3 regions of the Variovorax monticola genome follow, and region 1 is predicted to be linked to each of the others. Evidence: riboswitches for the same ligand, from Rfam matches in the RefSeq annotation. Region 1 holds a riboswitch; each other region holds the start of a gene.
What was found. Region 1 has a riboswitch for cobalamin ahead of ACSFA5_RS21175 (TonB-dependent receptor). Riboswitches for the same ligand answer to the same signal wherever they lie in the genome.

Region 1 (10,437 bases):
CGGCCCGAGCGCCGCCGAACTGGCCTGGGCGCGCCGCGTGATCGACGCCACGCGCGCATCCGGCGGCGGCGTGGTCAGCCTCGAAGGCCGCATGGTCGACGCGCCGGTGGTGCGGCTGGCCGAGCGCCTGCTGGCACTCGACGCCCAAGGGGTGCCCTGAGCGGACCCCTGACGAACACCCATAACCCCAGGAGACAAAAAAGTGAAAGCAAAGACAAGCTGGAAATCCAAGACCCTGATCGCCGCCTCGGTGGGCGCCTGCCTGCTGGCCGCGCAAGCGCAATTGCCCGCGGCGGCGCAGGCCGCCTGGCCCGACAAGCCCATCGTCATGGTCGTGCCGTACTCCGCCGGCGGACCGACCGACGTGGTGGCGCGCATGCTGGCCATTCCCATGGGCAAGTCGCTGGGGCAGACGGTGATCGTGGAGAACACGGTGGGCGCGGGCGGCACCATCGCGCCGGCGCGCGTGGCCCGCGCGGCGCCCAACGGCTACACCATCCTGATCCACCACATGGGCATGGCCACCGCGCCCGCGCTCTACAAGAAGCTCAACTACGACCCGCTGAAAGACTTCGAGTACATCGGCCAGGTGCTCGACGTGCCGATGACGCTGCTCTCGCGCAAGGACTTTCCCGCCAGCACCTACCCCGAGTTGCTGGCCTACGTGAAGGCCAACAAGGACAAGGTCACGCTGGCCAACGCGGGCGTGGGCGCGGTGTCGCAGCTGTGCGGGCTGCTGTTCATGAACCAGATCGGCGTGCAGCTGACGACCGTGCCGTACAAGGGCGCGGGTCCGGCGCTGAACGACCTGATGGGCGGGCAGGTCGACCTGCTGTGCGACCAGACCACGCAGACCGCGCCGGTCATCAAGGACGGCAACCGCGTGAAGGTGTTCGGCGTGACCACGCCCAAGCGGCTGTCGAGCATGCCCAACATTCCGACGCTCGACGAGCAGGGCTTGAAGGGTTTCGACGTGCGGGTGTGGCACGGCGTGTATGCCCCCAAGGGCACGCCGCCGGCCGTGGTCGAGAAACTGAACGTGGCCCTGCGCGCCGCGCTGCAGGACGACATGGTCAAGCACCGCCTGGCCGAACTCAGCTCGGAGATCGTGCCGCTGGACAAGCAGACCCCGGAAAGCCTGCGCACGCACCTCGCGGCGGAGGTGGAGAAGTGGGGCAAGGTGATCCGCGCGGCGGGCGTGCAGGCGGATTGACCCTCCGGGCGGTGCAGCCGGGTTCCTGAGGTTCCTGCGGTTCAGGCGGGTGGGGCCTCGGGCTGCGCCCGCAGCGTCTCGTCGAACAGCGACAGCAGCTGCCGCGCGAACACCTCCATGTTCCTGGGCCGGTCGGTGTCGCCGTTCTCGACGGTCTTGCTCACCGCGGCCGCGCCCACGACGGCCAGGCACACATGCCCCGGCGCGTCGCCGTACGGGCTGCCCGCCGGCCCGGCCGCACCGCTTTCGGCGATGCCCCAGGTCGTGTGGTGGGTGTCGCGCATCCTCCCTGCCACGAAAAGCGCGTAGGGCTCGGTTTCGCCGCGCATGCCGGTCATGTCTTCCGCCGTCAGGCCCAGCAGGGCCCGGCCGGCGCGGCGCGAGTAGACGACCGCGCCGCCGCGAAAGTAGGCCGAGGCGCCCGGAACCGCGAGCAGGGCGGCCGACACCAGGCCGCCCGCCGAAGATTCGACGACCGCCACCGTCTGCCCGCGTGCGCGCAGGGTTTCGCCGATGCGCGCGGCCAGCACGGCGAGCGGTTCGAGAGCCGGTACGGCGCTCATCGTGCTCATGGCGTCTTGAACGGCGTGCCCGGCCGCTTCACGTAGGCCGGCGCGCGCGCATGGCTGGCCGTGCTGCCGTACACAGTGTCCGCCGGGTAGTACTCGGACTGCAGCTGCACCTTGGCGGCCGCTTCCTCGCCCGCGGTGTGGGCGATGAAGGCCAGCATCAGGTCGGTACCGGCCGATACCCCCGCCGATGTCCAGACATCGCCGTCCTGCACGAAGCGCTGTTCGACCACCTTCACGTCGCCCAGCGCGCGCAGGCGGTCGAGCGACCCCCAATGGGTGGTGGCGGTCCTGCCCGAGAGCAGGCCGGCGGCGTGCAGCACGAAGGCGCCGGTGCACACCGACAGCAGGGCCTTGCAGCCGGGCGCCCGGTCGGCCAGGAAGCCGGTCATGGCGGGGTTGTCGACCTCGCGGCGGGTGCCCATGCCGCCGGGCACCAGCAGGTAGTCGAGCGGCGGGCAGTCGGCAAAGGACACGTGCGGGTTGATGGACAGCCCTTTGGCGCAGACCACCGGCTCGCGCTTCTCGGCCACGATCAGGCATTGGGCCGGGCCGCCGGCCAGCTTGCTCCACATGGTGAGCATTTCCCAGGGGCCGACGAAGTCGAGTTCCTCGACCTCGGGGAAGACGATGATGCCGAAATTCATACTTTAGAACTCCTGAATGTGCTGGGTGTGTGGGGCCCCGCGCAAGAGCGTGCGCAGCGCGTGCGGGCATGCCGGAGATGCGAGGATAGGGCCTGCACACGAACGCCGCTTCGTGACAGCTGGTTGCAAGCTTGGCTCAGTGTTTTCCTCAGAGGGACGTGGCTTGAAACTCGCTAGAGTGAAGGCGGCCGTTCAGGCTTTTGCTACGTACACATCAAGGAAATCTTATGAGCAAGAAAGTTGCATATGTCACCGGGGGCATGGGTGGCATCGGAACAGCCATCTGCCAACGTCTGCACAAGGACGGGTTCACCGTGATTGCCGGTTGCGGCCCGACGCGCGACCACGCCAAATGGCTGGCCGAACAGAAAGCCGAAGGTTTCGACTTCCACGCGTCGGTCGGCAATGTGGGCGACTGGCAATCCACCGTCGAGGCCTTCTCCGCCGCCAAGGCAGCGCACGGCGCCATCGACGTGCTGGTCAACAACGCCGGCATCACGCGCGACCGCATGTTCCTCAAGATGACGCCCGAGGACTGGAGCGCGGTCATCGAGACCAACCTCAACAGCATGTTCAACGTCACCAAGCAGGTGGTGGGCGACATGGTCGAAAAGGGCTGGGGCCGCATCATCAACATCAGCTCGGTCAACGGCGCCAAGGGCCAGGCCGGCCAGACCAACTATTCGGCCGCCAAGGCCGGCATGCACGGCTTCACCATGGCGCTGGCGCAGGAGCTGGCCGCCAAGGGCGTGACGGTCAACACCGTGAGCCCGGGCTACATCGGCACCGACATGGTCAAGGCGATCCGCCAGGAAGTGCTCGACAAGATCGTGGCCACCATCCCGGTCAAGCGCCTGGGCGAGCCGAGCGAAATTGCCTCGATCATCGCGTGGCTCGCCACCGACGAAGGCGGCTACAGCACGGGGGCCGACTTCTCGGTCAACGGCGGCCTGCACATGCACTGAGCATGCTGACCGCCACCTGAAGAAAAAACCCGCCTCGGCGGGTTTTTTTGTTCAGGGCATGTGGCTTCTACGAATGGAAAGCGGCCCAATCGCTCCCTACAGTCTTGAACCCTCCGGAGGCATCCATGGAAAACACAACAAGTACACCCGCCAAAAAGCTCCCGATCTATCGCTCCCTCTACGTGCAGGTGATCACCGCGGTGATCATCGGCGTGCTGCTCGGCCACTTCTACCCGGCGGCAGGGGAGGCGATGAAGCCGCTGGGCGACGGCTTCATCAAGCTGATCAAGATGATCATCGCGCCCATCATCTTCTGCACGGTGGTGGTGGGCATCGCCGGCATGGAAGACATGAAGAAGGTCGGCAAGACCGGCGGCCTGGCGCTCTTGTACTTCGAGGTGGTCAGCAGCATCGCGCTGGTGGTCGGCCTGGTGCTGGTGAATGTGCTGCAGCCCGGCGCGGGCATGAACATCGACCCGGCCACGCTGGACACCAAGGCCATCGCCTCGTACACCGGCCCCGGCAAGATGACCGGCACGGTCGACTTCGTGCTCAACATCATTCCCAGCACGCTGGTGGACGCCTTCGCCAAGGGCGAGATCCTGCAGGTGCTGCTGATCGCCGTGATGTTCGGCTTTGCGCTGCACAGGTTCGGCGGGCGCGGCACGCTGGTGTTCGACGTGATCGAGAAGGGCTCGCACGTGCTCTTCGGCATCGTCAACTACATCATGAGGCTGGCGCCCATCGGTGCCTTCGGCGCAATGGCTTTCACCATCGGCAAGTACGGCCTGGGCAGCCTGTTCTCGCTGGGCAAGCTGATGGGCACGTTCTACCTGACGTGCCTGTTGTTCATCTTCGTAGTGCTGGGGCTCATTGCGCGCTTCCACGGGTTCAGCATCTGGAAGTTCATCAAGTACATCAAGGAAGAGCTGCTGATCGTGCTGGGCACTTCGTCCAGCGAGTCGGTGCTGCCGCGCATGATGGAGAAGATGGAGAACGCGGGCGCGAACAAGACCACGGTGGGCCTGGTGATTCCCACGGGCTACTCGTTCAACCTGGACGGCACCTCGATCTACCTGACGATGGCGGCGGTGTTCATCGCACAGGCCACCAACACGCCCATGACGCTGGTGCAGGAGATCACGCTGCTGGCGGTGCTGCTGCTCACCTCGAAGGGCGCGGCGGGTGTCACGGGCAGCGGCTTCATCGTGCTGGCGGCCACGCTGTCGGCGGTGGGGCATGTGCCGGTGGCAGGCTTGGCGCTCATCCTGGGCATCGACCGCTTCATGTCGGAGGCACGCGCGCTGACCAACCTGATCGGCAACGGCGTGGCCACCCTGGTGGTCGCCAAGTGGACCAACGAGCTCGACGAGAAGCGTCTGCACGCGGCGCTCAACAACGAGACATGGGTCGAAGCGCAGGACCCCGAGGCGATCGAAGCGGCTCGGACCAGCAAGATGTCCGGCTGAGACGGAAGGTCGTCAAAAACAAGACGTAGCACAACAACCGGCAGCGTCGACAAGATGGCCGGCTGACACGAAGGGACAGACATCGTTCCTGCAGAATGCAGCGATGCCCCACAGTGTTTCCCTCATCAACACGATCGCGGCCGGCCTCGGGCTGGCGCTCGTGTTCGGGTTCCTGGCGGCCAGGCTGCGGCTGCCCGCGCTCGTCGGCTACCTGCTCGCCGGCGTCATCATCGGCCCCTTCACACCCGGCTTCGTGGCCGACGCGAGCATTGCGGCGCAACTGGCCGAAATCGGCGTGATGCTGCTCATGTTCGGCGTGGGCCTGCATTTTTCGCTGGACGACTTGCTCGCCGTGCGCAAGATCGCGCTGCCCGGCGCGCTCGCGCAAATTGCCGTGGCCACGCTGCTGGGCGGGGGGCTCGCTCTGTGGTGGGGCTGGAGCTGGGGCCAGGCGCTGGTGTTCGGGCTCGCGCTGTCCGTGGCCAGCACCGTCGTGCTGCTGCGCGCCCTCGAAAGCCTGGGCATTCTCGATTCGTTCACCGGCCGCATCGCCATCGGCTGGCTCGTCGTCGAAGACCTGGCCATGGTGCTGGTGCTGGTGCTCATGCCGCCGCTGGCTGGCACCCTGGGCGGGCAGAGCACCCAGTCCGGCCCGGCCGATCCGCTGTGGCAAACCCTGGGCCTCACCTTGCTGCAGGTCGGTGGCTTCGTGGCGCTGATGCTCGTCGTCGGGCGGCGCGTGTTCCCGTGGATTCTTTGGCAGGTCACGCGCACCGGCTCGCGCGAGCTGTTCACGCTGTGCGTGGTGGCCGCCGCGGTGAGCATCGCCTTTGCGTCGGCGGCGCTGTTCGGCGTGTCGTTCGCGCTGGGCGCCTTCTTCGCGGGCATGGTGATGCGCGAGTCCGAATTCAGCCACCGCGCCGCGCAGGAGTCGCTGCCCCTGCGCGACGCTTTCGCCGTGCTGTTCTTCGTGTCGGTCGGCATGCTGTTCGACCCCTCGGTGCTCATCGAGCGGCCCCTGCAGGTGCTGGCGGTGGTGCTGGTCATCGTGCTGGGCAAGTCGATTGCGGCTTGCGCGCTGGTGCTGGTGTTTCGCTACCCGCTGGGCACGGCGCTCACGGTCAGTGCCAGCCTGGCGCAGATCGGCGAGTTCTCCTTCATCCTGGCCGGTCTGGGCGTGTCGCTGGGGCTGCTGCCTGTGGAAGGGCAGAGCCTGGTGCTGGCGGGTGCGCTCATTTCGATTGCCACCAATCCGCTGTGGTTCAGCCTGATCGTGCCCCTGCAGAAATGGCTGCACGCCCATTCGTCGTTCGCCCGCGGCCTGGCGTCGCGCGACGACCCGCTGGCCGAGCTGCCCGTGACCACCGAGGCCAAATACCTGTCACGGCAGGTGGTGCTGGTGGGCTACGGCCGGGTGGGGCGGCGCATTGCGCAGGAACTCGACGCGCACGACATTCCCTACGTGGTGGCTGAGCAGAACCGAGAGCTGGTCGAAAAGCTGCGCGAGGCCGGCACCCCTGCCGTGTGGGGCGATGCGGCCGACCCGGCGGTGCTGATCCAGGCGCACATTGCGCGCGCCCGCGTGCTGGTGGTCGCCACGCCCGACGCCATGAACGTGCGCCAGATGATGGAAACCGCGCGCACGCTCAACCCCACCATCCAGACCGTGATCCGCAGCCACAACGAGCAGGAGGCGCGTCTGCTCACGCAGGAAACCTCGGCCACCGTTTTCCTCGGCGAACACGAACTGGCCCAGGCCATGGCCCGCGACGTGGTTCAGCGCGCCGTGTCGATGGCCGTGCCGGCTTGACGCACTCGCCTGCCGACGCGCCGATGTCAGAGGTCTTCGATGACCAGGGCGCGGTAGCGCTGTGCCATGGCGTAAGGCACGGTGCGCACCGCCTCCATCAGCTTGTCGGCGGTTTCACGGTCGTCGGTCTTGACCAGCAAGGCCGCGTGGCCTTCCTTCGCGAGCTTGGTGTAGGCCCGCACGGTGGCGCCTTCGGTGCCGGCCGAGGGCAGCGGGTCGTCGGCAAGCTCGACGGTCGGCGTGATCTGCGACAGCACGGCTTGCGGCGGAAGCAGGAAGATGTCGTCGCTGCTCATGCCGTTGTCCACGAGCTGCTGGCCGACGCGGCTCGCGTCTTCCAGCTTCGCGAACATCACCATCGAGTAGCCCGTCGGATAGAACGCGCCGCCAAGGGTCGCCCGCATGCTCGGGTCCAGGCTGAATGATTTCATGCTGCCTCCTGCGTATGGTTTTCGAGAACAAGGACCCGCCTTGGGTCCTCGAGCAAAAACATTAGGTCGCGTCACGGGCGTGCTCTGTAGGAGAAGCCCGGGAGCTGTCAACGGTGCAAGCGCCCCAGGCATTCAACAGTCAGCACCTTTTTTCTACCTTCACACCGCCATGCCCTCGCCCAGAAACATCGCGCTCACCGTCCACGAACTGGAACCGGGCGAATACCACTGGGTGCTGATGGAAGCAGCGGACGCACTGCCCGGTGCTCCCGAGCGGGCCCATGTCTACACGCCCCTCGAAGCCGCTTCGGAGCCGTACGGCAGCTATTCGAGCGCCCTGGTGGCGGGCGTGGCCGCGATGCGGCGGCTGTTCGGACCCGACAGCACGCTCGGCTCCCTATAATTCCGCCGGTTGGGTGCGTTAACTTTTGATAATTGCACCCCACCACGGTTCGAAGGTGCCCCGGGTTCATGTCGCATGGCCCAGGGTTAAACGGGAAGCAGGTGCGCCGCGTCGTTGAAGACGCGTCAAAGCCTGCGCTGCCCCCGCAACGGTCAGCGGATCTGGAAACCCTCACGCGCGAGCCTCTTTCTTGAAGGCTCGGCAGTCACTGCGCTTCGGCGTGGGAAGGCGAGGGTTTCGGTCGTCGTGTGCTCCATTCAGCACGCGTCGGCGCTCCGCGAGCCCGGATACCGGCCTTCGCAACCGCCTTCGGACGCAGCGGGAGTGCGTGTCCGGGCCTGCCGCTTCGCGCTCGCGCGCACCGTGGCAGCCCCGTCGCCTCTCCCCTCGCGTCCTTCATCGGTCGGAAGCCTGCGGGGACGCAGGCCGGAGGAGAAGTCACATGAGTCGAGCAACACGGGCGCGAAGGCACCCGGGCATTCACGCGCGCGCGCCGCTTTATCGCAGGCGCCTTTCAGGCCTTTCCATCGGGCTGGGCCTGGCCTTCGGGCCCTGCGCGGCCTTTGCCCAGTCGGGCGAAACGGCCGGCCAGAGCCAGAGCCTGAACCCGGTACGCATCGAGGCCGACCGCCACGCCCCGCTGGCCATCGACGAGCCCACGTCCACCGGCAGCCGGCTCGGCCTCACTCCGCTGGAAACGCCGGCCAGCATCGAGGTGCTGACGGGCGACACCATCCGCGCGCGCGGCGACGTATCGGTGGTCGACGCGGCCACCCGCGCCACCGGCATCACCGGTTCCCCCGGCCCCGGCAACGGCGGCACCGCGATGGCGGCGCGCGGCTTCACCGGCCACGGCTCGGTGATGCAGCTGTTCGACGGCACGCGCCTGTATGCGGGCGCCGGCACAGTCACGTTTCCGTTCGACACCTGGTCGGTCGAGCGCATCGAGGTGCTGCGCGGCGCGGCCTCGGTGATGTACGGCGAAGGCGCCATCGGCGGCGCCATCAACGTGGTGCCCAGGAAGCCCACGCGCGGCCCGATCCAGAACGAGGCGCTGGTCACGGTGGGCTCCGACGCCACCCGCCAGGTGGCCTTCGGCAGCGGCGGGGCGATCAACGACAAACTGTCGTACCGCTTCGACATCAGCCACCGCACCACCGACGGCTTCATGCAGCGCGGCGAGGCCGAGAGCCTGGCCGTGGGCGCGGCCGTGCGGCTGGACGTGTCGCCGCAGCTGCAGTTCACGCTCTCGCACGACGAGGGCCGCCAGTCGCCGCAGCGCTACTACGGCGTGCCGCTGATCGACGGGCGCCTGAACAGCCAGACGCTGCGCCAGAACTACAACCTGGACGACGCCGAAATCAAGTACCGCGACAAATGGACCCGGCTCGACGCCCAGTGGACGCCGAACGACGCCGTGACGGTGCGCAACCAGCTCTACCGCCTGGAGAGCAAGCGCCACTGGCGCAACAGCGAGACCTACACCTTCAACGCCACCACGCGCCGCGTGACGCGCGGCGACTACCTGGAGATCGGCCACGACCAGGAGCAGATCGGCAACCGCACCGACGCCACCCTCAAGCACAGCGTGTTCGGGCTGGCCAACCAGGTGCTGGTGGGCTTCGACGTGAACCGCATCGACTTCCAGCACACCAACGACTCGCCCTACGGCGGCCGCTCGGTGGTCGACCCCTTCGCCTTCAACCCCGGCACCTACGCCTCGCCCGTGGCCTACACGCCGCGCTACAAGACCAAGACCGACACCTACGCCTTCTTCACCGAAGACAAGCTGGCCTTCAACGAACAGTGGTCGGTGGTGGGCAGCCTGCGCTGGGACCATGCCAAGGTGGCGCGCACCGACCTGCAGAACGCCGCCAACAACCTGGGCAAGACCTTCGAGTACGCCACCGGCCGCCTCGGCGTGGTGTACGCGCCCGACGCGTCGCAGTCGTTCTACGCGCAGGTGGCGCGCGCGGCCGACCCGCTGACCTCGCTCATCAGCACCTCGGCCACGCAGGTGCCCTTCGAGCTGAGCACCGGCAAGCAGGTGGAGGTCGGCTACAAGCGCCAGCTGGCCGACGCCCGCGGCGCCTGGACCGTGGCGGCCTACCGCATCGAGAAGAACAAGCTGCTCTCGCGCGACGCGAACGACCCGACAAAGACACAGCAGATCGGCAAGCAGTCGTCAGAAGGCATCGAGGCCACGCTCGACCTGGCGCTCACGTCCACGCTGCGGCTCGAAGCCAACGTGGCCAAGCTGCGCGCGCGCTACGAGGACTTCAACGAGGTCGTGAACGGCGGGCTGGTCTCGCGCGCGGGCAACACGCCCAACGGCGTGCCCGAAGAGGCCGCCAACCTGTGGCTCAGCTGGCGCTTCCAGCCGCAGTGGGAGGCCGCTCTCGGCGTGCGCTACGTCGGCGCGCGCCAGGTCGATGCGGCCAACACACGCAAGATCGGCTCTTACACCGTGGCCGACGCCTCGGTGAGCTGGCAGGCGAACCCGACGCTCAAGCTGGCGCTGCGCGCCTACAACCTGGCGGACCGCAAGTACCCGGTGTCGTTCTCGAACGGCGGCAACCAGTGGTTGCTGGGCCGGCCGCGCTCGTTCGAGCTGTCGGCGCTGGTCGACTTCTGAGGTTCTGCATGAATTCCGTCATGACCTCCGCATGGCGCCGCGCCTGGCCGCGCATCCGGCACGGGCTCTACTGGACGCACCGGTGGCTGGGCATCGGCGGCTGCCTGCTGTTCGTCATGTGGTTCGTCTCGGGCGTGGTGATGATGTACGTGGGGTACCCCAACCTCACGGACGAGGAGCGGCTGGCGGGGCTCGCGCCGCTGCGCTTCGAGCAGGCGCAGGTCTCGCCCGTGGCCGCGCTGCAGGTGCTGCCCCAGGACGTGCGCATGCAGCCCCCGCGGCGCATGGGGCTTGA
Region 2 (10,437 bases), on a different contig from region 1:
ACCACCAGCGTCTCGGGCGTGCTCTGCGTGACCACGGCGCGCGCAAGCTCTATGGGCTCTTCGATGGTGCGCATGCCGGGCACGCGCTCGGCGCGGTCGGCCTGGTGGCGCACGATGCGCTCGAGCATCTCGTCGTCGTAGGGCTGGGCGGTGGCGATCATCACGGCGCGGTGGCGTGGGCCAGCGGCCAGCCAGTCGATGGCGCGCTGCTCGCCGCGGCGCGACTTGCCGCTCTTCTGGCCGCCGAGGATGAATTCGTGCACGGCGGTCTTCGGCTTAGGCGACAGGGGCATGGCTCTCCAACTCGATGGGCATGGCGCCGAACAGGCGCGCGGTGGCTTGCGGGCTGGAGGCGAACCATGCATGGAAGTAGCTCGCGCGCACCAGGCCGTGCACGTACAGCGCCTCGCCGCCGCGCGCGCCCACGGGCTGGGTCACGGTGGGTCGGGCGGTATGGGCGACGGGCGCCAGCGGCGTGTCGCACAGCGAATAGTGAAAAGTGTGGCCGCGCAGGGTGCGCTCGCCGAGCACCAGCTGCTGCGGGCCCAGGCCGGCCAGGCGCTTCTGCATCGCGACCTTGCCGGGCAGCAGGCCCCACATGCGGTGCACTTGCACGCCCTGTGCGGCGTCGTCTTGCGTGGCGAGCTCGTCGAACAGCACCATCATGCCGCCGCACTCGGCCCACACCGGCTTGCCGGCCGCGGCATGGGCGGCGAGCGACTCGCGCGCCGCCGTGCAGCCAGAGAGCGCCTCGGCATGCAGCTCCGGGTAGCCGCCGGGCAGCCACACGGCATCGCATGCGGGCACCGCATCGCCCGCCAGCGGCGAGAAAAAGGACAGCTGCGCGCCCAGCGCCTTGAGCACGTCGAGGTTCGCGGGGTAGATGAACGAGAAGGCCGCATCGCGCGCGATGGCGACGGTGCGACCGGCCAGCAGGGGCTGCACAGGCTGCTCGGGTGCAGGGGCATCGAAGTTCACCTGTGGCAGCTGCGAAGGCTGCATCTGCCCCAACGGCGTGGTGGCCAGCACATCGGCGACCGCATCGAGCCGCGCCATCGCATCGCCCAGCTCGCTGGCCAGCACCAGCCCGAGGTGACGTTCAGGCAGCGTGAAGCCCGCATCGCGCGGCAAGGCGCCCATCCACTGCGAGGGTTCGCGCAGCGCGTCTTTCAGCATGCCCGCATGCCGCTCGCTGGCCACACGGTTGGCCAGCACGCCGGCCCACGGCAGGCCGGGGCGAAAGTTCTGCAGACCGTAGGCCAGCGCCCCGAAGGTGCCGGCCATGGCATGCGCGTCGATCACCGCCAGCACCGGCAGGCCGAAGCGCTCGGCCAGGTCGGCGGCGCTGGGCGTGCCGTCGAACAGGCCCATCACGCCTTCGACGATCACCAGGTCGCATTCGGCCGCCGCGGCACGCAGGCGCGCGCGGCAGTCGGCCTCGCCGGTCATCCACAGGTCGAGCGAATGCACCGGCGCGCCGGTGGCCAGCGCCAGCCACAGCGGGTCCAGGAAGTCGGGCCCGCACTTGAAGGCGCGCACGCGCTGTCCCTGGCGCGTGTGCAGCCGCGCGAGCGCGGCGGCGACGGTGGTCTTGCCTTGGCCGGAGGCAGGCGCGGCGACCAGCACCGCGGCGCAGGTGGCGCGCGAGGCCGCCGCGGCACCTGGGCTGCCGGTGGGCAGGGGTGAGGGGTTTACTGAGGCGTCCACTTGAGGCCGACGTACGCGGTGCGGCCTGCATTGGCATACAGCCGCGCGAACTGGTAGTCCTTGTTGCCCACATTGTCGACGCGCGCCACCAGGTTCAGGTCGCGCGTGATTTGGGTGCTGGCCGACAGGTTCAGCACGGTGTAGCCGCCGAGCCTGACGGTGTTGGCCGCGTCGTCGTAGCGCTTGCTCGAGGTCTGCACCTCGGCGCCCAGTGTCCAGCCGGCCACGCGCCAGTCGGCGCCCAGCACGGCGTGGCGCTGCGCACGGCGAGCCAGCAGGTGGTCGGTGGCCAGGTCGCGCGGGTCCTGGTAGTCGAGCGAGGCGCGCAGGGTCACGTCGCCCAAACGCTGGCTGCCCGACAGCGTCACGCCCTGGTAGCGCGCGCGCGCGGTGCTGGAGTAGCAACCGAACGACGAGGCGCAGCCCTTGGCGGTGCCGTCGAACACGATCAGGTTCTGCACCCGGTTGTTGTAGACCACGATGCCCGCCTGGGTGCCGCCTTCGGTGTACTGCAGGCCCAGCTCGACGTTGCGGCTCGACTCGGGCTTGAGCGTGGCCAGGCCGTACTCGCTGAAGCGCTGGTAGAGCGTGGGCACGCGGAACGCAGTGCCGGCCGAGGCGGTGAAACGCAGCGCCGGGGTGATGGCGTAGCCGTAGGCCGCGCTGCCGGTGGTCTTGCCGCCGAACTCGCTGTCCCTGTCGTGGCGCACGTGCAGCTGCAGCGAATGCGGGCCTTGCACGAAGCCGTAGCCCAGCGAAACGGCGTCCTGCGCACGGTCGCGCGACAGCAGCTTCGACGAGGTGGTGGGCGCGTTTTCGAGCGCGTCTTCGCGGCGCTCGAAGGTGGCGCTCAGCAGGTGCGGGCCGAAGCGGAACTCGTTCTGGAACAGGTAGCCGCGCAGCTTGGTTTCGGTGCGGTAGAACGACGGCTGCGTCTTGTAGACGGTTTGCGAGTCGGTCACCTGCACGCGGGTGCTGTAGATGTCGTTCCACTTGGCCGACCAGGTCAGCCCGGCGGTGCGCAGCGTGTTGTTCGCCTGGTCGTTGGCGAAGGTGATGGGCAGGCGGCTGCGGTACGACACGGTGGCGTCGTAGCCGGCCGTGATGTCGCTGGTGAGCAGCGTGGCGTCCAGGCGCTGGTCGGGCGTGATCTGCAAACCCAGCTTCACGTTGCCCGAGGTGCTGCGGTAGCCGTCGCGGTCGGGGCTGGTGAAGCCGTCCTTGCTGGGCGTGCGCTTGTCGACGGGCTGCACGTTGAAGCCCTTGCTTTCTTCATGCGCCACGCCGAACGCGTAGTCGAGCAGCCCCGACTTGCCGCTCACGCCGCCTTCTATCTTGCGCAGCCCGTTGCTGCCGAAGCCGATGCCCGCGTAGGGCCGCACGCCCTCTTCGCCGCGCCGCGTGAACAGCTGGATCACGCCGCCCACGGCGTCCGAGCCGTAGACGGCTGCGGCCGGGCCGCGCAGCACTTCGATGCGGTCGATCTGCGACAGCGGAATGCCTTCCCAGCCGGCGCCGCCGGTGGACTGCGAGTCGATGCGCACGCCGTCCAGGTACACGGCCGTGAAGCGCGTTTCCGCGCCGCGGATGAACAGGCTGGTGGTGTTGCCCACGCCGCCGTTGCGCGAGATCTCGATGCCCGGCAGGCGCGCCAGCACGTCGGCCACGCCGGTCGCGCCGCTGCGCTCGATGGCCTGGCGGTCGACGATGGACACATCGCCCACCAGATCAGACAGCGCCTGCGGCGTGCGGTTGGCCGTGACCACCGTTTCGGCCAGGGCCGGGGCTTCCTGGGCATGGGCGAGGCCACCGAAGGCGGAAGCCAGCGCCATGCCCAGAGGCAGTTGCAGGCAGGCGAAACGCAGGCGGCGCACAGGCGCGCGGCCGCTGGAAAAGCAAACGTGGGAAATCATTGAATGGACCGAACGAAACGTCTATACCCCTTGCCGGCCTCCCCGCCGGCGCCATGGGCGCCATGGCTGCCCATGCGTGGATGTTCATGCATGCGGCAGCCGCCTCGTTGGCCGGTATCCGGGCTGGCAGAACGACCCCTGCCGCCTTCCCAGGCACCTGTTTCAGGGCGCCCAGTGGCTTGAATGGAAAGGGGTTGGCGCCTTGCGGCGCCGTCTGCTTGACCGTTGCGGGGGCAGCGCAGGCGGCTTGGGCCTTGTTCCGACCTGCGTGAGGTCGGTGGGGCTTCCACTCCTGCTTCCCGTTGAACCGCGGCATGTGAACCAGGCCGCAAGCACCAACGGGCCGCATTTTAGGCCCTGACGATTCTTCTCTAAGTCGAAAGTTGCGGGCCGCCGCTAACATCGGTTGCCATATGCGGCCCGCCTCGGTATTCCTGAATCTTCGTTCGGCGCTGCAGCGTCTGTTTGGTGTTTCCGGCTGGCAATCGATGCTGCTGTGGTCGATCGTGGCGGGGCTGCTCGGCACGCTGGCGACCGAACTCTTCCGCGCGGCGCTCTATCACTTCGAACACCTGGTGCTCGGCCCCGGCAACGGGCTGGTGGCCATGGCCAAAGGCCTGCCGTGGTGGGCGCGCATCGCCTGCCCCACGCTCGGCGGGCTGGTGGCGGGGTTGCTGCTCGTCGCGGCAAAACGAATCGCGGCGCAGAGCGCCACGTCCGACTACATGGAAGCCATCGTGCTGGGCGACGGGCGCATTCCGGTGGCGCAGACGCTGGTGCGCAGCGCGTCGTCGCTGGTCAGCATCGGCAGCGGCGGCTCCATCGGGCGCGAAGGCTCGATGGTGCAGCTCGCGGCGCTGGCGGCGTCGCTGCTGGGCCGGGTGTTCCGCTTTCCGGTCGAGCGGCTGCGGCTGCTGGTGGCCTGCGGCGCGGCGGCGGGCCTGACCGCCGCCTACAACGCGCCCATCGCGGGCGCCTTCTTCGTCGCCGAAATCGTGCTGGGCTCCATCGCGATGGAAAGCGTGGGGCCGATCATCATCGCCTCGGTGGTCGCCAACGTCGCCATGCGCGCGCTGCCCGGCTACCAGCCGCCCTACCGGATGCCGGCGTTCCCGGAGATCCACGGCACCGAGGTCGCGCTGTTCTGCGTGCTCGGCGTGCTGCTGGGCTTTGCGGCGGTCGGCTTCCTGCGCGCGCTGCAGGGCAGCCGGGCGCTGTTCTCTCGGCTGCCGCTGGCGCTGCCGTGGCGGCTGGCGCTGGGCGGCTTGGCGATGGGCGCGATTTCGGTGCCCGTGCCCGAGGTGTGGGGCAACGGCTACAGCGTGGTCAACGCGGTGCTGCACACGCCGTGGCCGTGGACTTTCATCGCGCTGGTGCTGCTCGCCAAGACAGCCGCGACGCTGGCCACCGCCGGCTCGGGCGCGGTGGGCGGCGTGTTCACGCCGGCGCTGTTCTTCGGCTGCATGGTCGGTGCGCTGTTCGGCCAGGGGGTGCAGGCGCTGTGGCCGGCGGCCACGTCGGCGCCGTTCGCCTACGCCATCGTCGGCATGGGCGCGTTCCTGGCGGGTGCCACGCAGGCGCCGCTGATGGCCATTTTGATGATCTTCGAGATGACGCTGAGCTACCAGGTCATGCTGCCGCTGATGGCGGCCAGCGTCATCGCGTACTTCGTGGCGCGCTCGGCCAATGCCGGCTCGATGTACGAGATCACGCTGCGGCGCAACGAACAGCGCGACACGCAGTTGCGCCTGCGCGGGCTGCACATGCGCGACCTGGTGCAGCCGGCGGAAACGGTGGTCGGCCCGCAGGCCGACCGCGAGGCCATGAGCAAGATCTTCTTGCAGCATCCGGTGAAGTACCTGTACGTCGTCGATGCGGACAACCGCTACCTCGGCGTGGTGCCGTTGTCGGCGCTGGGCACCGCACCCACCGAGACGACCGCGGGTGCGCTGCTGTCGCAAGCCATCCGGCCGATCACCGCCGACACAGGCCTGGGCGAAGCGCTTCAGCGCTTCCTGGACCACCTGGGTGAACGGCTGCCGGTGATCGAGAGCACGGACAACCCCGTGCTGCTCGGCGTGGCCGCCAAGAGCGCACTGCTGGCCACCTATGTGCGCCTGAGCGAGCCGTGAAAGGTTTGATCGGGGGCCTGCGAAGCCGCAGAATCCTGCCCACGCCGGGCACCGCGCCCAGCCTCGGCAGGACCGTTTTCCCGGGAAACTACAATCGCCAACCATGCCCGCTTCCAGCCCCATCGACCAGATCGCCGAGCGCGTCGAACGCCTGCTTGTGCGTCACGAAGAAGTGCAGCGCACCAATGCGCTGCTGCAGGAACAGGTCGATGCGCTCACACGCGAACGCGACGCCCTGAAGTCGCGGCTGGCCGCGGCCCGCACACGACTCGACGCCCTGCTGGAGCGGTTGCCGGCTGAACCACCTTCCCAAGACTCCCCCGCATGAAGCAGATTGAAGTACAGATCATGGGCCAGAGCTATCTGCTCGGCTGTCCCGACGGCGGCGAGGCGCAGTTGCGCGACGCCGTCGAACGCGTGGACGCGGCCATGTGCAAGATCCGCGATGCAGGCAAAGTCAAGGCACGCGACCGCATCGCGGTGCTGGCCTCGCTGAACCTGGCGTTCGACCTGGCCGCGCAACAGCAACCCGCCGCTCCCGCCGCCGCGACGACCGACGACGCAACGGCCACCGGCGAAGCCGGCCCCAAGGCCGCGCAGCTCATTCAAAGACTCGATCAGGCCCTGGCCGGCGATGGACATTTGCTCTGAATGAGCGCGGCGGGCGCAGAGGCGGCGTAAAATCCGCCTTGTCTGCAGACGTGTCGGGCTTAATATTTCCTTGTTCCAATGCTCTCCGGAGCCGGGCTTGGTACATCGCTTGACGGGTGTGATCATCTCGCGTCAGATGAACCCGAAGTCTTGCTGCCCTCGCCCACCTGAACCCTGGTTCAGGATGCGGGTCCGGCACACCATCTGCAGACACCTTTTCCCGCCACGGCCCCCTGCACCAGTTGCACGGGGCCGTTGCTTTTTGCCGCAGTACCTTCCTTCCTGACTTGCCCGTGAACCTCGCCGCACTGCTCGACCCCCTGCTCATCGCCGAACTCGCCGCGCTCGGCCTGGGCACCGGTTTCCTCGCGGGCCTGCTGGGCATCGGCGGCGGCATGCTGATGGTGCCGTTCATCACGATCATCATGGGCCAGCGCAGCGTGCCGGCCGACCTGGCGGTGAAGATGGCCATCGCCACCTCGATGGCCACGATCATCTTCACCTCGGTGTCGAGCGTGCGCGCGCACCACAAGCGCGGCGCGGTGCGCTGGGACATCGTGAAGCGGCTGTCGCCCGGCATCGTCATCGGCAGCCTCGTGGGCAGCCTGGGCGTGTTCGCGCTGCTCAAGGGCACGGCGCTGGCCATCTTCTTCGCTCTGTTCGTGGGCTTCTCGGCCACGCAGATGTTCCTCGACAAGAAGCCCAAGCCGACGCGGCAGATGCCGGGCACGGGCGGCCAGCTCGCGGCCGGCGGCGTCATCGGCTTCATCTCGGGCCTGGTGGGCGCGGGTGGCGGCTTCATCAGCGTGCCGTTCATGGCGTGGCGCAACGTGGCCATTCACAACGCGGTGGCGACCAGCGCGGCGCTGGGCTTTCCGATCGCGGTGGCGAACGTGCTGGGCTACGTCATTGCAGGCCATTCGGTCGCGGGCTTGCCGGCCGGCTCCTTCGGCTACATCTGGCTGCCCGCGCTGGCGGTGATTGCCGCGTGCAGCGTGTTCACCGCACCGCTGGGCGCCAAGGCAGCGCACAGCCTGCCGGTGAAGAAGCTCAAGCGCGTGTTCGCGACCATCCTGTACCTGCTGGCGGCGTACATGCTCTGGAAGGGCCTGCACGGTTGATGCGGGCCTGAACCGGCACGCCCCGCAGCGGCCTCCAAGGCCCTTCGGCAGAAGGTGCGACTCGTTGCGGCCCCACGGGGCGCGCCGTATAACGAACGCATGAAAATCCTCATCGCCGTCGACGGCAGCGCCTTCACGCAGAAGGCCCTGGCCTACCTCTTCACCCACCGCGCCATGTTCGTGGACGGTCACGAACTCGTGGTGGTGCACGTGTGCACCGGCATCTCGGGCAATGTCACGCGACACCTCAGCAAGGACCTGGTCACCAGCTACTACGCCGAGGAAAGCGCCAAGGTGCTCGACCCGGTGAAGGCGCTCCTGGCCGAGAAGGGCGTGGGCAACTACACCGTCGATTCGCGCCACGGCCATGTGGCCGAAGAAATTCTGAAAGCGGCCACCGAGGCGCAGGCTGGCCTGATCGTGCTGGGCACGCACGGCCACGGCCTGCTCGGACGTGCGCTGATGGGCTCGGTGGCGACCAAGGTGATCTCGGAGACGGACAGGACGGTGCTGCTGGTGCAGTAGCAAGCGCAGCCGGCTTGCAGCTGGCGTGCGCCCCGCTACTGCACCCGCTGCTGCCGCCATTCGCGCGGCGAGCAGCCGAAGCGTTCGCGAAACGCGCGGCTGAAATGCGCCGCGTCGTTGAAGCCGCGGCCATAGGCAATTTCGGCCACCGGCCGCCCCGCCAGGCGCGGCTCCAGCAGGTCGCGGCTGCACGCCTCCAGCCTGCGCTCCCAGATGTACTGCGACGGCGTGAGCGGCTCGCTCTTGAACACGCGGTGGATGTGGCTCACCGACACCCCCAGTTCCGCCGCCAGCGTGCCCACCGATAGCATCGGGTCGGCCAGTTGCTCGTCGATGCGCCGCTTCACCCGCGCCAGGTGGTACGCCGTGAGGTTGCTGAGGGCCGGCGCGCGCGCCGCGGGCAGCGTCTGCAGTCCCGCCACCAGGATGTTCTGCACGCCGTTGGCCACCGCCAGCGCCGAGGCGGGCTGCAGCGTGTCGATGTCTTCGCGCAGCGTGCGGATCATGCCCAGCAGCAGGTGCCCCGCCCCTTCGCGGCCCGACACGGTGGTGGCCGTCAGCGCCTCGGTGTCGCGCAGTTCGCTGCGCAGGCGGTCGCCGGGCAGCTTGAGCACGATCTGCTCGAACGCCTCTTCGAACAGCAGCTCGTAGGGCCGCGTGCTGTCGTACAGCGCGAAGTCGCCGGCCGACAGCACCGCGTCGCGCCCGTCCTGGCGCACCACGCCCTGGCCGCGCGCCTGGATGCTCACCAGGAAGTAGTCGTCGCTCGAATGCGCGATGTGCCCCGGCGTGCGCATCACCCGCTGCGGACCCGAGGTGACGACCGACATGTCGAGGCTGGGCAGCGTGTGCTGGCGGATGCTGCCCTCGAAGTTGCCGATGTCGCCGTCTTGCACGGCGTCGCACTCGAGCTGCACGTACACGTTGCAGATCATGTCGGTCCAGTAGGCGAGCCGCTGGTCGCGCGAGACGGCGTCGGTGCTGAGCAGCTGGGTCATCGGAATTCCTCGAAGGGCGGTGAAGGGCCTGCCGGAGGCCAGGAACAGGGCATGCAACGCTGGGACAAGAACGCCGCCAATCCGGGTCAAGGCGTTCCGGCGGCGCGAATCTACGCTTCAAGCAACCCGCATGCCACAGCGCAAACCCGGTGCGCACGGCGGGCGCCTCGTTACGTCCCTTGCTCTTTCATTGCACTTTCATCGCATCTGGAGAACCACCATGCCGACCACCGTCCACCCCAAGCTGCGCGTCGCCGCCGTGCAGGCCGCCCCCGTGTTCCTCGACCTCGACGCCACCATCGACAAGACCATCGAGCTGATGGCGCAGGCCGCGAAACAGGGCGTGCAGCTCATCGCCTTTCCCGAGACCTGGGTGCCGGGCTACCCGTGGTGGATCTGGCTCGACTCGCCGGCCTGGGGCATGCAGTTCGTGCAGCGCTACCACGACAACGCGATGGTCATCGGCTCGCCCGAGTTCGACCGGCTGAAGGCCGCGGCGCGCAAGCACAAGATCTGGCTGTCGCTCGGCTTCAGCGAGAAGGCCGCGGGCAGCCTCTACATTGCGCAGGCGCTGATCGACGACCACGGCAACACCGTGCAGACGCGCCGCAAGCTCAAGCCCACGCACGTGGAGCGCACCGTGTTCGGCGAAGGCGACGGCGCCGACCTGCACGTGGTGCAGACACCCATCGGCAACATCGGCTCGCTGTGCTGCTGGGAGCACCTGCAGCCGCTGAGCAAGTACGCGATGTACTCGCAGAACGAGCAGATCCATTGCGGCGCATGGCCCAGCTTCTCGCTGTACCGCGGCGCGGCCTACGCGCTGGGCCACGAGGTCAACAACGCGGCCAGCCAGGTGTATGCGGCCGAGGGCAGCTGCTTCGTGCTCGCGCCCTGCGCCACCGTGTCCAAGGCCATGAGCGAGCTGATGTGCACCGACGCCGGCAAGCAGCAGATGCTGGGCACGGGCGGCGGCTACGCGCGCATCTACGCGCCCGACGGCTCGCCGCTGGGCACGCCGCTGGCCGAGGACGAGGAAGGCCTGGTCATCGCCGACATCGACCTCGGCATGATCTCGCTGGCCAAAGCGGCCGCCGACCCGAGCGGCCACTACTCGCGCCCCGACGTCACCCAGTTGCTGCTGAACAAGACGCGACGCACCCCCGTGGTGGTGCAGCTCACGCCGGAGCCCGAGGCCAGCGTGCCCGAGCCTGTTTCGGCTTGATCGGCCCGATCGCCACCCCCCAAGGAGCCGCGCCATGGAATCCGCCATTGCAGACCACCTGAAGTGCCCGCGCACGCGACACCGCCGCGTGGAAGACGACTACACGCCGCCCTACCCCGTGTGGTCGGCGCGCGCGCCCACCGCGTTGACGCAGGTGGTGATGGG
Region 3 (10,437 bases), on a different contig from region 1:
AGTTTCACAGGCCGAAGCCGCTGCGCCGGCGTAGCGCGGCACTCGCTTCACCGGCCAGCACCTCGACGAACGCGGCCGCCAATTCCGGCGCCTGTGCGCGGCTGCACACGGCCGCTGTGTACACCGTACTCAGCGCGTGTTCGGCGGGCAGTTCGCCCACCAGCCGCACGCCGGGCGTGTACATGATCTCTGTCAACTGCGTGCAGCCGAGCATGCCTTCGCCCTCGCTGCGCGCAAGCTCGCGCATGGCGGTGGCGCCATTCGGAAACTCGTGGATCCGGCCGGCCAGCGCCTCGACGAGCCCCAGCGCCTTCAGCATGCCGGCGATGTGGATGCCCGCGCTCGACTTGGTCATGTCAGGCACGTAGAGGCCGCGCGCGGCCGACAGCGTGGCCCTCAGCGCGTCGCCGCTGCCGACCGCCACCTCGGGCGTGCCATCGCGCACCGCGACGCCCGTGGCCACCGGGCCGATCGCGCGCGCGCTGCCGGAGACCACGTGGCCCTGCGCCGCGAGCTGTTCGATCAACGACGCCGAAAGCACCAGCAGGTCGCAGGGCTTGCCGGCGAGCAGCTTGTCGCGCATGGTGCCCACGGCACCGAAGGTCGGCGCAAGGGTGCAGGCGTGCGCCTGCTCGAAATCGTTCTGCAGTCCGGTCACCACGGCCTGCGCGGCGCCGCCGCTGAAGAGGGTCAGTTTCATTGTTGTTCCATCGATGTCAAAAGAAAAGGAGACACAGGCAGCGCCAGTTTCAGGCGTCCATGTCCTCCATGGCCTGCACGATGCGCTCGGGCAGCATCGGCAGGTCGCGCACGCGCACGCCCAGCGCGTCGAACACCGCGTTCGCGATGGCCGCGGCGGTCGGGCCCAGCGAAGCCTCGCCCGCGCCGAGCGAGGCGAAGCCGTCGGCCAGGAGCACCTGCACGTCGATGTGCGGCACATCGGGAAATCGCAGGATCGGGTAGTCCTCCCAGCCGGGGTCGCGCATGCGCGTGCGGTCGAAGTGCGCGGCTTCCATCAGCGCCCAGCTAGTGGCCTGCAGCGCGCCGCCCTCGATCTGCTGGCGCACGCCGTCGGGGTTGACGGCCAGGCCCACGTCCACCGCGATGTGCAGCCGCCGCACGTGCACCCGCTCATCGACTTCCACCTCGGCGACGACGGCGCAGTACGCACCGGTGTTCTTGTAGCGGGCAAAGCCGACGCCCCGGCCGCGGCCCTCGCCCGCCGGCACCTCGCGCGGCTGCCATCCGGCCTGCGCCGAGACGGCCCGCAGCACTGCCACGGCACGCGGGTCGTCGAGCTGGGCGATGCGGTAGTCCAGCGGGTCGGCGCCGCTGCAAAGCGCCAGCTCGTCCATGAAGGACTCGATGGCGAACACGTTCGCGAAGGCGCCGAGCGCGCGCAGCGCCGAAGTGCGCATGGGCACGTCCAGCACGCGCCGGCAGACGACATCGAAGCGGGGAAAGGCGTAGATCGGGTCGGCATTGCGGTCACCGCCACCGCCCGCGGCACGCGGCGCGTCGGTCGACGCCACGTGTTCGAAGGGCTGCGCGAGGTACCAGCTGCCCAGCAGCGTCGGCGTGGCACCGCGCCCGGGGCGCAGGCCGTGGCCCGGGCTCCAGGACTGGTGCCGCCACGCGACCACGCGGCCCGCCGCGTCGAGATCGGCCTCGAGGTCGATTGCCATCGCCGGGCCGACGGGCGACCAGCACAACTCGTCCGCGCGCGACCACTGCACCCGCACCGGCAGCCCGGCACAGGCGCGCGCGAGCCAGGCGGCGTCGAAGGCCGCGTCGTCCGCGCCGTTGTGGCCGTAGCAGCCAGCGCCCTGCACGTGCTGCACGCGAATGCATTCCGGCGGCAGGCCGAAAGCGATGGCGAGGTCCTTGCGCAGGTTGTAGATGCCTTGGCTGTGGCTCCAGACCTGCAGCCCGTCGTGCACCGACAGCGCGAGCGCGCACGAAGGACCGATGGACGCATGGCGGATGAAAGGCTTCGAGTACGACGCGCGCACGGTCCGTACGGCCGGCGCGGCGGTCTTGTCCGAACGCGAGCCGAATTCGAGCGCGGTGGACGGCAGCGATTGCAGCCAGGGCCGCAGCGCCGCTTCGTCGGGCAGCCGCTCGGCCTCGGTCCACACCGCCAGCCTGGCGAGCCGCGCGGCGACGCGCTCGGCCAGCGATTCGGTCTCGGCCACCACACCGAGCTGCGAGCCGTCGCGCAGCACGGCGAGCACGCCGCCCCAGGCGCGCACTTCGTCGAGCGGGCATTCCACGAGCTCGGCATGCGGCGATGGCGGTCGCACGATGCGCCCGTGCGCCATGCGCGGCAGCACCATGTCGTGGATGAACATGAATTCGCAGAAGACCTTCTCGGCAATGTCGTCGCGCGGCTGCACGCGCCCGACGATGCGGTAGTCGCCCGCCTGCTTGGGCATGGCAAGCGCGGTGGCGTCCACGTCCAGCAGCGCCGGGCCGGCAGCTTCGGCGATCTCCCAGTAGTCCGAAATGCGCCGCTCGCCATGGAAGATCTCGCCGCCGGCCACGCGCAAATCGGCCGAAGCGATGCCGTGCAGCGCCGCCGCCCATTCGAGATGGAGGGCACGCGCCTGCGCGCACACGTGACGCAGCGCGGCGCCCGAATGCTGCACCGACAAGCTGCCCGAGGTCATTGCCTCGTCGGGGCTGAGGCCGGTCGCGGCGGGCACCAAGCGCACCTGCGCCAGCTCGAGGTCGAGCTCTTCCGCAGCGATCTGCGCCAGCGCGCCGAGGATGCCCTGGCCGAGCTCGACCTTGCCCGAGTGCACCGCGACATGGCCCGCGCGGTCGATGCGCAGCCAGGTGGACAGCCGCGGATTGGCCTGCAGGCTCGGCGGCAGCGCGGCCGTGCCGCTCATGCGGCACGCCCCTGGCCCATCGCCGCAGCCGCACGGACGATGGCGCGCATCACCCGCGGGTGCGTGCCGCAACGGCACAGGTTGCGCGCCATGCCTTCGCGTATCTCGGCATCGGCGGGGCATGGGTTGCACTGCAGCAGCGCCACCGCCGAGACCAGCATGCCCGAGGTGCAGTAACCGCACTGCGCCGCCTGCTCCGCCACGAAGGCGCTCTGCACCGGGTGCGGCGCGGCGCGCGTGCCCAGACCCTCGGCAGTGCGCACGTGCTTGCCGGCGACCGACCACATCGGCGTGTCGCAGCTGGGCACCGCACGGCCGTCGAGCAGCACCATGCAGGCGCCGCACTCGCCCGCGCCGCAGCCGAAGCGGCTCGCGCGCAGGCCGAGGTCGTTGCGCAGCACGTCGAGCAGCGTGCGGTCGGGCTCGACCGCCAGCACGCGCGCCACACCGTTGACGGTGACTGCGATGGCGTCGCCCTGCGCCATCAGTCCACCGTGATGTGGGCCGACTCGACGATCTTTCGCCACTTCGCGATGTCCTGGTTCAGGTACTGCGTGAAGGCCGCTGGCGACATTGCCATGCCGTCGATGCCGCTCCTGGCCCACAGCGTGCGCGTGGCCGGGTCTTGCACCACCTTGGCGATCTTCTGGTTGAGCAGATCGACGATCGGCTGGGGCGTGCCCTTGGGCGCGAGGATGCCGAGCCAGATCGTCGCGGTGTAGTCGGGCAGGCCCAGCTCGGCCATGGTGGGCACGTCGGGCATCACGCTGGAGCGCGTCTTGCCGGTGGTGGCGAGCGCACGCACCTTGCCGGTGGCGATCAGGTCGGTCATGGTGCCGACGGCGTCGAACATCATGTCGACCTGGCCGCCGAGCACGTCGGTGCGCGCGCCGCCGCTGCTCTTGTAGGGGATGTGCACGACGTCCACGCCCGCCATGCTCTTGAAGAGCTCGCCGGCCATGTGGTACGGCGTGCCCGTGCCCGAAGAGGCGTAGTTGAGCTTGCCCGGGCTCGACTTGGCCTGGCGGATGAGTTCGGGCAGCGTCTTGGGCGCGAGGCCCGAGCGCACCACCAGCACCAGAGGCGCCTCGTTCACCGGCGCCACCGCCGTGAAGTCGCGCATCAGCTCGTAGGGCTTCTGGCGCAGCAGCGACTCGTTCACGGTCTGCGTGTTCGACATCATGAGCAGCGTGTAGCCGTCGGGCGCGGCCTTGGCCACGAACTGCGTGCCGATCACCGCGCCCGCGCCGGGCCGGTTCTCCACGATGAACGACTTGCCGGTTTCGCGGCCCAGCTTTTCAGCGAGCACGCGGGCGTACACGTCGGCCGAGCCGCCCGGCCCGAAGGGCACGACGATGGTCACCGTGCGCGACGGGTAGGCCGACGCGTCCTCGGCATGCGCCGCGGCGCCCTGCCCCAGCGAAAAGGCGGCGAGCGCCAGCGCGGCGAGCCCGCGCACCGATCCTTGCTTCCACATGGCTTGTCTCCTTGTGTTCTTGTGTGTGCTGCTGTGCAGGGGCGCTCAGCCGACCGTGTTTTCCAGCACGCCGATGTGCTGGATCTCGATGCGCACGGTGTCGTTCGTCTGCAAAAACTTCGGCGGCGTGAAGCCGATGCCCACGCCGGCCGGCGTGCCGGTCGCGATCAGGTCGCCCGGCATCAGCGCGATGCCGGCCGAGATGGTCTCGATGAGCGTGGGAATGTCGAAGATCAACTGCGCGGTGTTCGCGTTCTGCCGCAGTTCGCCGTTGACCCAGCACTTCACGTCGAGGTTGGCCGCGTCGAGTTCGTCGGCCGTCACCAGGTACGGGCCCATGGGGCAGAAGCCGTCGAGCGCCTTGCCCAGGAACCACTGGCGGTGCAGCTTCTGCAGGTCGCGCGCGGTGACGTCGTTGACGATGGTGTAGCCGAACACGTGGTCCAGTGCGTCGGCCTTGCGGATGCCGCGCCCGCCCTTGCCGATGACGACCGTGAGCTCGGCCTCGTAGTCGAGTTGCTTCACCACGCCCTTGTGCGGTGGGATGGTGTCGCCGGGCCCGATGACCGAGGTGAAGGGCTTGGTGAAGACCACCGGCGCCTCGGGCGCGTGCTCGCCCTCCTTGGCGCTGCTGTCGAAGCCCGACTTGCTGAACTCGGCTGCATGTTCGGCGTAGTTCTTGCCCACGCAGAAGATGTTGCGGCGCGGCTGCGCGATGGGTGCCAGCAACTTGGCACCGGCCAGCGGCTGGCCTTCGCCTTGGGCGACCAATTGGTTCTTCAGCTCGCCGAAGCGTTCGATCAGCTCGACCAGGTCGCCGGCAAAGCCCGGCACCAGGTCGGCGAGGGGCCAGAAGCGTTGCGCCTGCGTGTCGACCAGCACGGGAACGGCGCGATCGACCAGGGAAACGGATGCGAATTTCATGGGAGTGGAAGGCGTCGTCGCGACGGCAGAATAAGACAGTTGCGGGAAGCGCAATGTAGAACCAAAATGAACCATCATCAATACCAATTCCTCAAATTTAAGGACCAATTGGTACTACTAACAGCATCTACCGGGAGCAGCGAATGAGCGAGCACGAGGCCATGACGGCAGCGCCCGGAGCGTCGGCCCTGCAGCCCAAGGCCGAAGGGGCGAAGGCCCTGTCGCGCTACCTGCGCGAAGGCATTGCGAGCGGCACGCTGCAGGCGGGCGTGAAGCTGCCCGCCGAGCGCGAGCTGAGCGAGCGTTTCGGCGCCTCTCGCGGTGCGGTGCGCCGCGTGCTGTCGGGTTTTCGCGAGCGCGGGCTGATCACGCAATCGGTCGGCAGCGGCACCTTCGTGGCGGCAACCGCCACGCCGGCCTCCACGGCGGGAACGGCGGCGCTGCTGCCGGTGCCCTCGCTGCATGTCAACGTGAGCCCGGCGGAGCTGATGGTGGCGCGCCGGCTGATAGAGCCGTTGATGCCGTCGCTGATCACGCGCAACGCCACGGCGGCCGACTTCGCGGCAATGCAGCACTGCATCGAGCAATCGGAGGCGGCCGAGACCATCGAGGGCTTCGAGCACTGGGACGGCGAGTTGCACAAGGCGCTGGCGGTGGCCACGCACAACGGCTTCTTCGTGCACATCCTGGAACTGACGCAGCGCGTGCGCGACCAGGGCGAATGGGGGCGGCTCAAGGCCAAGTCGCTCACCGGGCCACGGCGCGCGCAGTACGAGCAGCAGCACCGTGCGCTGGTCGAGGCGCTGCGCGATCGCGACGAAGCCGGAGCGCAGCGCGTGCTGGTCCAGCACCTGGACCAGATCCAGCGCAACCTTTTCGGGGACTGAACGGGCCGCGCCTTCTTCGCGTTCCTACGCGGCTGCCGCGCCGAAGCGGAAGCTGGAGACGACCAGCCCGCCCATGAAGGCGTCCTCGTGGTAGACGCGCTCGCCGGCCTCGGCCTCGGCCGCGCCGACGGCCACCATCAGCGGGATCAGGTGCTCTTCGCGCGGATGCGCCACGCGTGCGGACGGCGCCGCGGCCCAGTCGAGCAACTGCGCGCTGCGCCCGGTGCTCGAACCCTTGACCACCGCGGCGTCGAGCCAGTCGTCGAAGGCCTTCGACACGCCGTGCGCCTGCGGGCCGAAGTTGCGCAGGTTGTGATAGCTCAGGCCACTGCCGACGATCAACACGTTTTCATCGCGCAGCGGCGCAATGGCGCGGCCCAGCGCCAGATGCTCCGCCGGGTCGAGCCCGCGGCGCAGCGACAGCTGCACCACCGGCACGTCGGCCTTCGGGTAGATGGCGGCCATCGGCGAGAACATGCCGTGGTCGTAGCCGCGCTCGGGGTCGATCTGCACCGGCAGGCCGGCCGCGGCAATGAGCGACTGCACGCGCTGCGCGAGTTCGGGCGAGCCGGGCGCGTCGTAACGCACGTCGTAGGTGTGCGCGGGGAAGCCGCCGTAGTCGTAGATCATGGGCGGCCGGGGGTTGCCCTGCACCGCGAAGACGGGCGCCTCCCAGTGCGCCGACACCATCAGGATGGCGGCGGGCGTGCGGCCGATCTGGCGCGGCATGTCTGCCAGCGAGGCGGCGAGCTGGTCGTAGGTGGCGCCCATTTCCTTCTTCATCCAGGGCCAGGGGCCGCCGCCGTGCGAAATGAAGTACGTGGGCAGTCGCGATGTGTTCGTGTTGTCGTGGGTCAAGTCGATGCTCCTTGAAAGCGTTGGACCGACTTTAGACATTTCCCCCAAGGAAATCGACAGGCCAGGATGCAACGAATCGGTTCCTGCCAAGAAACATTGAAGGCTCCTGGCGCCACGGCTGAGGGTCGCCGAGTTGCGCGAACGGCAGCTGCGCCCACCTTTCGTGGGCTCGGCGGCAAGTCAGCTGATACACTTTTCAGGCGTTGTCAGGTGTCCTGGCGCCCCGTGGAAACGGCGGGGTGGCCAGGGTGAAACGGGAAGTCGGTGCGCAGCGGTGATGAACACCGCGCCATGCCGACGCTGCCCCCGCAACGGTAAGCGAGTCAAAAGCAAAACCCCGGGATCCGGTCCCACGCCACTGTGTCACGAACGGCACGGGAAGGTGGTTTTTGCAGGAGAGCCGATGGCCCTCCGCTCGCAAGCCCGGAGACCGGCCTGACGACCAGCGCATGACCTTGCGGTGGGCGAGGATCGGCGGGCGACGCATGGCGTTCGGCTCGATGCATCCTCGCATCCGTCGCAGCGCATTCACGCAAGCCTCCCGATTTCTCCCTCCCGCCGGGTCTTACCGACCATCTGTCGCGCGGCGGGCGCGGAGGAACCATCATGAACGAGCGAGCCATCGCTCCAAGCAGCACTGCGCAGGCAGCGTGCACGCCGGGAACCGTGTGGTTCGTCGGCGCGGGTCCGGGCGACCCCGAACTCATCACCGTCAAGGGCCGCGGCCTGGTCGAACGCGCCGGGGCCATCCTGTTCGCGGGCTCGCTCGTGAGCGAAGCCGCCACGCGCTGGGCGCCGCCCGGCTGCGCCATTGCCGACAGCAAGGACATGACGCTCGAGCAGATGTCCGCCTGGCTCATTGCGCAGGCCGCGCGCTGCGCCACCGTGGTACGCCTGCAGACCGGCGACCCGGGTCTGTACGGCGCGCTCATCGAGCTGGTGCAGCCGCTGGATGCGGCGGGCGTGCCGATCGGCGTGGTGCCGGGCGTGTCTTCGGCCATGGCCTCGGCGGCGGCGGCGGTGGAAAGCCTCACGCTGCCCGAGGTCACGCAGACCGTGATCTTCACGCGCGTGGAAGGCCGCACACCGATGCCCGAAGGCGAATCGCTGGAGGCGCTGGCCGCGCACCACAGCACGCTGTGCATCTTCCTGAGCATCACGCTCATGGGCAAGGTCACGGCCGCGCTGGCGGCCGCCGGCTGGTCGCCCGACGCACCCGTGGTGGTGGTGCACAAGGCGAGCTGGCCGGGCGAAGAGAAGATTGTGCGCGGCACGGTCGCCACCATCCAGGCGCTGTGCCGCGAGGCGCGCATCGTGAGCCAGTCGATGATCATCGCCAGCCCCACGCTGGGCGCACGGCAGTGGACCACGCTGGCCAAATCCAAACTCTACGACGCGAGCTTCACGCACCGCTTCCGGCGCGCGAGCGTTCCCGTCGAAACCCTCCTTCAGGACACCCCATGAGCACCGAAACCGTTCTTCTGGTGGGCCACGGCTCGCGCGAAAAATCCGGCAACGACGAGATCGAGGCCTTTGCGGCGCAGTGGCGCGAGCGCCAGCCGGGCTGGCGCATCGAGGTCTGCTTCATCGAGTTCTCCGAAGTCACGATGAGCGAGGGGCTGCGCCGCGCGGCCGAGGGCGCGCCGCGCGTGGTCGTGGTGCCGCTCATCCTGAATGCGGCGGGCCACGTGAAGATGGACATTCCGCAGGCCATCGACGGCGCGCGGCTGAAGTTCCCGATGGTGCAGTTCCTGTATGCGCCGCACCTCACGGCCTGCGACCCGATCCTGGCCATCTTGCGGCGGCGCCTGAAGGGCGCGATGCAGGCGCTGGACATGCCCGACCCCACCACCACCGGCGTGGTCATTCTGGGCCGCGGCTCTTCGGACCGACAGGCCAACGGCGACATGGCGAAGATGGCGCGCTGGCTGCTGGAGGAAACCGACCACGAGCTGGTGGACCTGGCCTTCACCGGCATCACCTACCCGCGCCTGGAGAAGGCCGTGCAGCGCCAGAGCCTGCAGGGCATGAAGCAGGTGGTGGTGCTGCCGTACTACCTGTTCAACGGCACGCTGGTCGAACGCATCGCGCGCCAGGTCGAGAACCTGAAGGCGCAGTACCCGACGATCCGCTTCGTCTCGACCCGGTACTTCGGCTTCGAGCCCGAGATCTTCGGGCTGCTGGAGCAACGCGTGAACGACCTGCGCCGCGGCGCGCCGATCGCGCTCATGCCTTGCGACGGCTGCAAGTTCCGCGACTTCGCGGTGGAACACGGCCTGGGCGGCCACCACCATGACGATGCGGTGCCCCACAGCCATGGCGACGACCCTGCGCACGCGCATCCCCACCCGCACGCGCATCCGCACGATCACGACCACGCACACGACCACGCACATGACCACGCACATGACCACGCACATGACCATGCGCATGACGACGCGGCGCCGGCACCGCGATGAACCCGACGCCTTCCATGGCGGCCAACGTCGTCACCGAGCAGCTCACCGCGGCGGGCCGCGCCATCGAGCATGACTCCTTCGCGGTGATCGACCGCGAGGTGACCTCGCACCCCTACACCGCCGACCAGTGGCCCGTGGTGCGCCGCATGATCCATGCGAACGCCGACTTCGACTTCAACGGCCTGACCGACTTCCACCCCGACGCGATCGACGCCGCCATTGCCGCCGTCCGTTCGCGCGAGAGCCGCGTGGTAGCCGACGTGGAGATGATCTGCGTGGGCCTCTCGGCCCCGCGCCTGGCCCACTTCGGCATGGGCACGCACCAGTTCATCAGCGACGAGGACGTGATCGCGCAGGCGAAGGCCGAAGGCACCACGCGCGCCGTGCAGGCCATGCGCAAGGCGCACCGCCTGGGCCTGGTCGACGGCGCGATTGTCGGCATCGGCAATGCACCGACCGCGCTGATCGAGATCGTGCGGCTGATCCACGAAGAAGGCGCGCGCCCCGCGCTGGTGGTCGGCATGCCGGTCGGCTTCGTCTCGGCGGCCGAGTCGAAGGACCTGATGGCGCTGGAGGCCGGCGTGCCCTGGATCGTGATTCGCGGGCGCAAGGGCGGTTCCACGCTGGTGGTGGCCGCGATCCACGCGCTGCTGGGCCTGGCGGAGGCGCGCGAGCACACCGCATGATGGACAAGGGCGCGCCCCGCGGCACCCGCACCGGTTTCACGACCGGTGCGTGCTCGGCCGCGGCGGCGCGCGCGGCGGTGATCGGGCTGGTCACCGGCCGGGTGCCCGAAGAGGTCGAGTGCCTGCTGCCCAACGGCGACCTGGTGCGCTTTGCCGTGCAGGACGGCCGCGTCGACGGCGCGCTCGCGCATGCGATGGTCATCAAGGACGCGGGCGACGACCCCGACTGCACCGACAAGGCCCATCTCACCG

Region 2: another riboswitch for cobalamin. It lies ahead of ACSFA5_RS10625 (TonB-dependent receptor domain-containing protein); the one in region 1 lies ahead of ACSFA5_RS21175 (TonB-dependent receptor).
Region 3: another riboswitch for cobalamin. It lies ahead of cobM (precorrin-4 C(11)-methyltransferase); the one in region 1 lies ahead of ACSFA5_RS21175 (TonB-dependent receptor).

What each region holds. Positions count from the first base shown of each region.
Region 1 is NZ_JBPJZP010000006.1:30,166-40,602, forward strand. Features, by position in the region: gene ACSFA5_RS21130 (HpcH/HpaI aldolase/citrate lyase family protein) at 1-160, shown strand, start outside; gene ACSFA5_RS21135 (tripartite tricarboxylate transporter substrate-binding protein) at 203-1,213, shown strand; gene ACSFA5_RS21140 (CinA family protein) at 1,255-1,785, opposite strand; gene ACSFA5_RS21145 (DJ-1/PfpI family protein) at 1,782-2,429, opposite strand; gene phbB (acetoacetyl-CoA reductase) at 2,657-3,394, shown strand; gene ACSFA5_RS21155 (dicarboxylate/amino acid:cation symporter) at 3,520-4,863, shown strand; gene ACSFA5_RS21160 (cation:proton antiporter domain-containing protein) at 4,967-6,673, shown strand; gene ACSFA5_RS21165 (hypothetical protein) at 6,700-7,104, opposite strand; gene ACSFA5_RS21170 (hypothetical protein) at 7,274-7,507, shown strand; cobalamin riboswitch at 7,545-7,820, shown strand; gene ACSFA5_RS21175 (TonB-dependent receptor) at 7,950-10,142, shown strand; gene ACSFA5_RS21180 (PepSY domain-containing protein) at 10,151-10,437, shown strand, end outside.
Region 2 is NZ_JBPJZP010000002.1:1,057,540-1,067,976, reverse strand. Features, by position in the region: gene ACSFA5_RS10635 (bifunctional adenosylcobinamide kinase/adenosylcobinamide-phosphate guanylyltransferase) at 1-293, opposite strand, end outside; gene ACSFA5_RS10630 (cobyrinic acid a,c-diamide synthase CobB) at 277-1,707, opposite strand; gene ACSFA5_RS10625 (TonB-dependent receptor domain-containing protein) at 1,692-3,620, opposite strand; cobalamin riboswitch at 3,713-3,975, opposite strand; gene ACSFA5_RS10620 (ClcB-like voltage-gated chloride channel protein) at 4,034-5,752, shown strand; gene ACSFA5_RS10615 (DUF904 domain-containing protein) at 5,856-6,080, shown strand; gene ACSFA5_RS10610 (cell division protein ZapA) at 6,077-6,403, shown strand; gene ACSFA5_RS10605 (sulfite exporter TauE/SafE family protein) at 6,697-7,524, shown strand; gene ACSFA5_RS10600 (universal stress protein) at 7,624-8,049, shown strand; gene ACSFA5_RS10595 (AraC-like ligand-binding domain-containing protein) at 8,085-9,047, opposite strand; gene ACSFA5_RS10590 (carbon-nitrogen hydrolase family protein) at 9,268-10,272, shown strand; gene ACSFA5_RS10585 (phenylacetaldoxime dehydratase family protein) at 10,307-10,437, shown strand, end outside.
Region 3 is NZ_JBPJZP010000001.1:491,300-501,736, forward strand. Features, by position in the region: gene ACSFA5_RS02180 (substrate-binding domain-containing protein) at 5-700, opposite strand; gene ACSFA5_RS02185 (xanthine dehydrogenase family protein molybdopterin-binding subunit) at 750-2,894, opposite strand; gene ACSFA5_RS02190 ((2Fe-2S)-binding protein) at 2,891-3,379, opposite strand; gene ACSFA5_RS02195 (tripartite tricarboxylate transporter substrate binding protein) at 3,379-4,371, opposite strand; gene ACSFA5_RS02200 (fumarylacetoacetate hydrolase family protein) at 4,417-5,295, opposite strand; gene ACSFA5_RS02205 (FadR/GntR family transcriptional regulator) at 5,439-6,182, shown strand; gene ACSFA5_RS02210 (DODA-type extradiol aromatic ring-opening family dioxygenase) at 6,207-7,040, opposite strand; cobalamin riboswitch at 7,232-7,493, shown strand; gene cobM (precorrin-4 C(11)-methyltransferase) at 7,647-8,504, shown strand; gene ACSFA5_RS02220 (sirohydrochlorin chelatase) at 8,501-9,499, shown strand; gene ACSFA5_RS02225 (precorrin-8X methylmutase) at 9,496-10,185, shown strand; gene ACSFA5_RS02230 (cobalt-precorrin-5B (C(1))-methyltransferase) at 10,182-10,437, shown strand, end outside.